2 regions of the Pseudomonas sp. NPDC090233 genome follow, and region 2 is predicted to be linked to the other one. Evidence: riboswitches for the same ligand, from Rfam matches in the RefSeq annotation. Region 2 holds a riboswitch; the other holds the start of a gene.

Region 1 (3,398 bases), 320 kb from region 2:
TGAAGTAGACCGTCATGAAAAATCCTTGGATGTTGCGATTATTCGCCGCAGGCGAGGGCGAGGGTAGCGGCGCCGAGCGTTTGCCGTGGCACCCGTAGCTGGGTACTGCCGTGATTGAGGTGCGCCAGGGCCAGCGCCGTGCTCTCTGCAACCCCATAGCAGCCACTGTGGGCGAAGGCTTGCGCGGAGCGGTGGCTGAGCAAGGGCTCGAACGCCTGTAGCTGGGTGGCGTCGAAGATCACCAATGGCAGGTTGTGACGTTTGGCAAGTTGTCGCAGGCCACGCTCGTCGGCTTTTAAAGCGATGCTGGCGATGCCTTGCAAGGCTGACAGCGCCAGGCCATGGCTGTCCAGGGCTTGGCGCAGCAGGGTGTCGAGAACGTCCACTGGGCAGCCCCGGCGGCAACCGAAGCCGGCGTACAGCGCCAGCTGCGGCTGTTGGCAGGCCATCACGCTTGGCTTGAGCGGCGATACAACCAGGCACTGAGCAGTCCCAGGGCCAGCCAGAAGGCGGCGTTGGTCAGCCACGAAGCGATCTTGAACTGGGTTTCCAGTGCTTCAGGGGCCAGGCTTGCATGGACTTCGGGCTGCGGTGCACCGATGACATGGGGCATCACCAGCAATACCACGCCGAGCGCCTTGAGCAGCCAGTGCCGGGCAAATACCAGCAACGCCAGGCCGACGGCGGTGCTGGCAGCAGTACCGATCCACCAGCTCTGACGCAGGCCGAGGTCGGCGGCGGCAGTACCCGGAAGCTCAGGCGGCAGGCCCAGGGTGGGCGCCAGGCAGAACACGGCGAAGCCGGCCAGGCCCCACAGTGCGCCAGTGCTGACGCGGTTGGGTTCACGCAGGCTGTAAAGGGCAGCGAGTATCAGTGCGAAGCCGACGGCGACGACCAGGTTGCCACCGGTGGTGGAGAGGATGCGCTGCCAGCCATCTTCGGGCGACCAGGCCTCTTCGCTGTGTTCATGCCCACCCGCATGTTCATGGGCAACGGCTGCTTCACCGTCATGGCTGTGCTGCTCGACGGCAGGCGCCGCCGATTCGTAGGTTTCCGCCTGCAGAATCAACGGAGCCACCCAGAAACTTTGCAGCAGGGTAAGCAGCAAGGCTGCAAGCAGGCCGCTGAACCCGGCGGTGCGGGCAATGCGCTTGATCATGGGGCGGTCTCAGTGGCAGGGGAAGGCGGCGCTGTGGCGGGTATCGTGCGCGGCATTGTGCACGGCTTCGAGGTGCGAAAAACCGGCGAAGTAGACCAGGCACAGGCCCAGCAGGCTGGCGCCGGCGGCGATGACCACGCGCTGGCTGAGGGTGACGGGCGTGGCGATGGCGTGCTTGGTGCTGGTGATGGGCATGACGCTTTCCTCTGCTTTGCTTTTGTATGGGCAACGGGGCACAGGCGAGCGCGACAACCCCGGACCTCAAGGCCCAGGGGAATGCGACAGCGCCCGCCCACCGCGGGGTGTTCATGAACGCCAGGCCGGTCTCCGGGCTTGCGAGGAGGAGCAGGGCTCCTGGTAAAGCGTCACCTTCCCATGCCGTACTGCGTGGCACAGTGGTCCAGACGCTTCACTCGCTTACCGTTGCGGGGGCAGCACCGGATTTGTCGCACCCTGGTGAGGGCCTGCGACGCACCGGTTTCCCGTTTCACCCCCGTGGGGGCACCTGAACGCGAGGTGTAAGGAGAGCACGGGGGAGGGTTTGCGTCAATTGGCCGTAGGTAAACCGTAGGAGCGGATTCATCCGCGATGCGCCGCGTGGGCGGCGCTCGATCTCAAGAGCAATACAAATCTCAAGCCATGAGTTGACCATCCCGACCCCCCCGCGTAGCCTTGCCGCTTCGAGGTTCTTCGGCCACGCCGAAGCTAAGACGGGAACGCGGTACAAGCCGCGGCTGCCCCCGCAACTGTAAGCACCAAGACGGATCGACACAGCCACTGCGCCCAGGCGCGGGAAGGCGTCATCCCGCCAGCCCTGTTCAAAGAGGGGCCGGAACGGTGCAAGCCAGGAGACCTGCCTCGCGACGTTTTCGACTTTCAACCGGGCGGGGTGATCCGGTGGCGAACGAGCCCGGCCATCTGGCCTGCGGCTTTCGTCCCGCATGCCCGCGCCATCCTGCCAAGGGCAACGCGACATGAAAACACTGGCCAAGCTCCCCGTCACCATCGTCACCGGCTTCCTCGGCTCGGGCAAGACCACCTTGCTCCGGCACATGCTCGACAACGCCCAGGGCCGCCGCATCGCAGTCATCGTCAACGAATTCGGCGAGCTCGGTATCGACGGCGAAATCCTCAAGCAGTGCAGCATCGGCTGCACCGAGGAAGAGGCCAGCGGCCGCGTCTATGAGTTGGCCAACGGCTGCCTGTGCTGCACCGTGCAGGAAGAGTTCTTCCCGGTGATGCGCGAACTGGTGGCGCGCCGCGGCGACCTCGATCACATCCTCATCGAAACCAGCGGCCTGGCCCTGCCCAAGCCGCTGGTGCAAGCCTTCCAGTGGCCGGAAATCCGCAATGCCTGCACTGTTGACGCCGTCATTACCGTCGTCGACAGCCCAGCCGTAGCCGCCGGCACCTTCGCCGCCTACCCGGACCAGGTCGATGCCCAGCGCAAGCTCGACCCTAACCTGGACCATGAATCGCCCCTGCATGAGCTGTTCGCCGATCAGCTGGCCAGCGCCGACCTGGTGGTGCTGAACAAAGCCGACCTGATCGACGCCGAGGGCCTGGCCAAAGTACGCGCTGAGGTTGCCGAAGAACTGCCGCCAGCGGTCAAGGTGATCGAAGCCAGCAGCGGGCGCTTGCCGCTGGAAGTGCTGCTGGGCGTGGGCGCCGAGTCGGAGGCGCACATCGATGGCCGCCGTACGCACCATGACTCGCATCACGACGGCGACGATCATGACGATCACGACCATGACGCCTTCGACTCCATCTCCATCGACCTGCCTGAAGCTGACGAAGCCCTGTTGCTCGATGCGCTGACCCAGTTGGTGGTGGAGTTCGGCATCCTGCGCGCCAAGGGCTTCGCGGCCATCCCCGGCAAGCCGATGCGCCTGTTGGTGCAGGGTGTGGGCACCCGCTTCGACAAGCACTTCGACCGCGCCTGGCGTGCCGACGAACCGCGCATCACCCGCCTGGTGCTGATCGGCCAGGCCCTCGATGCCGTGCAACTGGAAGCGCGCCTGCGCCAAGCCCTGGGCGCCTGACTCATGCACCTGCTGCGGACCCAGCCCGGCGGCTTCGTGCCGGACGACAGCATCGCCGACCTCGGCCAGACGCCCGCCGAACTGGTGATCCTCTGCAGCGGCGATTCGCACCTGGCATTGCTCGCCGAAACCGCCGAGCAACTGCCGGATGACTACCCCAGCCTGCGCCTGGCCAACCCCATGCAAGTGCAGAACCA
Region 2 (3,398 bases):
CTGTGGTTGAGCAAGGACTTTGGCCAGCAGGTCGAGGCTGGCATGGGCGCGCGCTATGTGGACGAGCGTTATGCCAACACCGCCAACACCCAGAGTGCACCGGGATACACCGTGGTCGATGCCAATATCGGCTGGCAGGCGCTGCCGGATGTGCGCTTGGGGTTGCAGGTGAACAACTTGTTCGACCGCGAGTATGTGGCGTCGGCGTTCAGTGGTACGCAGTGGATCATGGGCGTGCCGCGGTCGTATTTTGCGACGGTGGATTACAGCTTCTGATCTGAGTAGGCAGGTCTGGCCTCTTCGCGGCTAAAGCCGCTCCCACGGGTTCTCCAAAATCGGTGGTGTACCTGTGGGAGCGGCTTTAGCCGCGAAGAGGCCAGCAAGGACACCCAAAAAATCACTTCCAGGCTTGAATGAAATAGTTATAAGATAACGTTTCATTTGACATCCATTCCTGCCTGCGACCCACCTCCAATGACAAGCGCCGCCGCCACCCCAACCCTGCTCACCCAGCGCCTGCAGAGCATCGACGCCCTGCGCGGCCTGGTAATCCTCTTCATGCTGCTCGACCACGTCCGCGAGACGTTCTTCCTGCACCGCCAGGTCGGCGACCCGATGGCCATCGACGCCACCGACCCAACACTGTTCGCCAGCCGCACCCTGGCCCACCTGTGCGCGCCGGTGTTCGTGCTGCTGACCGGCCTGTCGGCCTGGCTGTACGGCGAGAAGTACCAGGGCCGCAGCGATGTCTCGGCGTTCCTGTTCAAGCGCGGCCTGTTCCTGGTGGTGCTGGAGTTCACCCTGGTCAACTTCGCCTGGACCTTCCAGCTGCCGCCCAGCGTGATCTACCTGCAAGTGATCTGGGCCATCGGCGTGAGCATGATCGCCCTGTCGCTGCTGGTGTGGCTGCCGCGCCCTGTCCTGCTGGCCGTCGGGGCCGTGATCATCGCGGGCCACAACCTGCTTGATGGCCTGCACTTCGGCGTGGAGTCGGCCATGCATGTGCCATGGGCGATCCTGCATGATCGGGGCTGGCTGGAATTCTCCGATAGCCTGCGCCTGCGTACTTCCTACCCGGTGCTGCCTTGGATCGGCGTGATCGCCCTGGGCTATGGCCTTGGCCCGTGGTTTGCCCGTGGCACGGATGCGCAAAAACGCCAAAATCGACTGCTGCTGGCCGGCGTGATCGCGTTGCTGGGCTTCGTCGTGCTGCGCATGCTCAACGGCTATGGCGAAGCGCCGTGGAGCGGCTACCCGACCTTCACGCAGACGCTGATGAGCTTCTTCAACATCACCAAATACCCGCCTTCGCTGCTGTTCCTCACCCTGACTCTGGGCTGCGGTCTGCTGTTGCTGCGCGCCTTCGAGCGCGCCGTGCAGGCCCGCTGGATCAGCGCCTTGGCGGTATTCGGCGCGGCGCCGATGTTCTTCTACTTGCTGCACCTGTACGTGTTGAAACTGCTGTACCTGGCCAGCGTCGCCTTGTTCGGCCTGAACCACGGTGCCTACTTCGGCTTCGATGGCATCGGCGCGGTGTGGCTGAGCGCGGTGCTGCTGGCGCTGGCGCTGTACCTGCCGGTGCAATGGTTCGCCCGGCTCAAGGCCCGCCGTCGCGACATCACCTGGCTCAAGTACTTCTGATTTAGCGTTTTCACCCGGCGCCTGATGGTCTACCATGCGGGCCGCCGGTTTCCACCACGGAAATAATAGGGAATCCCAGGCCGCCCAGGCGCGCCAAAGGGAACTGCCCCCGCAACTGTAGGTGCCGAGTTCGCTCCATCGATGCCACTGGACCATAGGTCCGGGAAGGCCGGAGCCGAACGACGACGCACCAGTCAGGAGACCTGCCGGCCTACATTCACCAACCGGCGGGGTGTCCGGGATTGGCCATCAGTGTTGCCCCTGCCAGCTGCAGGGGCTCGGCGATGCCTGTCCGTGCGTTCTTCCGTGAACTGTCCGATAGGAGATCGCCCCGCATGCTGCCTCGTTTCGCCACCCTGCTCGCCGGCCTGAGCCTCACCGGTGTGGCCCATGCCGCCGCCACCCACTACCCGCTCACCGTGGACAACTGCGGCGCGCCGCAAACCTTCGCCCACGCCCCCGAGCGCGCGGTGACCATCGGCCAGGCCGGTACCGAAATGCTTTATGCGCTGGGTCTTGGCGAAAAGCTGGCCGGTACCTCGTTGTGGTTCAACAACGTGTTGCCCGAGTACAAGGCGCTGAACGACCAGGTGCCGCGCCTTGCCGACAACGACCCAAGCTTCGAAGCGGTGGTCGGCAAGCGTCCGCAGTTGGTGGCCGTGCAGTTCGAATGGATGGTCGGCGCCCAGGGCGTGGTCGCCACCCGCGAACAATTCAACGAACTGAAAATTCCCACCTACCTGCTGCCCTCGGACTGCGAAGGCAAGGACAACCTGGTCGGTGCCGACGGCACGCGCCTGCAGGCCTTCCAGGTCGACAGCATCTATAAAAGCGTCAGCCAGCTGGCTGAAATCTTCGACGTGCAGGACCGTGGCGCAGCACTGAACGCCGACCTCAAAGCTCGTCTGGACGCTGCCAAGCAGCAACTGGACGGCAAGGACCTGAGCACTACCTCAGCGCTGTTCTGGTTCTCCAGCGCCGACCTGGACATCGACCCCTACGTCGCCGGCCAACAGGGTGTCGCCGATTTCATGCTGCGCACCCTGGGCGTGCGCAACGTGGTCGAGTCCACCGAAGAATGGCCGACCGTGGGCTGGGAAACCCTCGCCAAGGCCAATCCGACCTGGCTGATCATCGCCCGTATGGACCGCCGCCGCTTCCCGGCCGACGACTACCAGAAGAAACTCGAATTCCTCCACAACGACCCGGTCACCCAACACATGGATGCGGTGAAGAACAACCGCATCATCATCCTCGACGCCGACGCCATGCAGGCGGGCATCCGCTTGTTCCGTGGCCTGCAGACCCTGTCGACGGCCTTCGCCAGCGGTAAAGCGGCCCAGTGATGAAGCGTCTGCTGCCCTGCACCGCCCTGGCCCTGGTCGCCCTGCTCGCCGCCTTGCTGGCAGGCACGGCGATTGGCGAAACCACGGTGTCGCTGCGCGTTGTTTACCAGGTGCTGGCCAATCATCTTTGGCAGGCCGGTTACCCGGTCGACCCGATCGACGCCGGCATCATCTGGAACTACCGCCTGACCCGCACCCTGGTCGCTGCGGCCTGTGGCGCAGGGCTGGCGACCTGTGGAGTGATCCTGCAGGCGTTACTGCGCAACCCACTGGCTGAACCCTACTTGCTGGGCTTGTCGGCCGGGGCTTCGACCGGCGCCGTGCTGGTCGGTCTGCTGGGCCTGGGCAGCGCGGCGCTGAGCATGTCCGGTGGCGCGTTCGTTGGCGCTGTGGCGGCCTTCGGCCTGGTGC

What was found. Region 2 has a riboswitch for cobalamin ahead of ACIQUF_RS06730 (ABC transporter substrate-binding protein). Riboswitches for the same ligand answer to the same signal wherever they lie in the genome.
Region 1: it holds a riboswitch for cobalamin, as region 2 does, so the genes downstream of both, ACIQUF_RS05245 (CbtB-domain containing protein) here and ACIQUF_RS06730 (ABC transporter substrate-binding protein) in region 2, are expected to answer to the same signal.

Annotation. Positions count from the first base shown of each region.
Region 1 is NZ_JBIVYQ010000002.1:167,874-171,271, reverse strand. It holds gene cobM (precorrin-4 C(11)-methyltransferase) at 1-16, opposite strand, end outside; gene ACIQUF_RS05255 (cobalamin biosynthesis protein) at 39-449, opposite strand; gene ACIQUF_RS05250 (CbtA family protein) at 449-1,159, opposite strand; gene ACIQUF_RS05245 (CbtB-domain containing protein) at 1,169-1,354, opposite strand; cobalamin riboswitch at 1,460-1,683, opposite strand; cobalamin riboswitch at 1,826-2,035, shown strand; gene cobW (cobalamin biosynthesis protein CobW) at 2,134-3,201, shown strand; gene cobN (cobaltochelatase subunit CobN) at 3,205-3,398, shown strand, end outside.
Region 2 is NZ_JBIVYQ010000002.1:489,197-492,594, forward strand. It holds gene ACIQUF_RS06720 (TonB-dependent receptor) at 1-276, shown strand, start outside; gene ACIQUF_RS06725 (DUF1624 domain-containing protein) at 475-1,641, shown strand; cobalamin riboswitch at 1,670-1,867, shown strand; gene ACIQUF_RS06730 (ABC transporter substrate-binding protein) at 1,977-2,987, shown strand; gene ACIQUF_RS06735 (FecCD family ABC transporter permease) at 2,987-3,398, shown strand, end outside.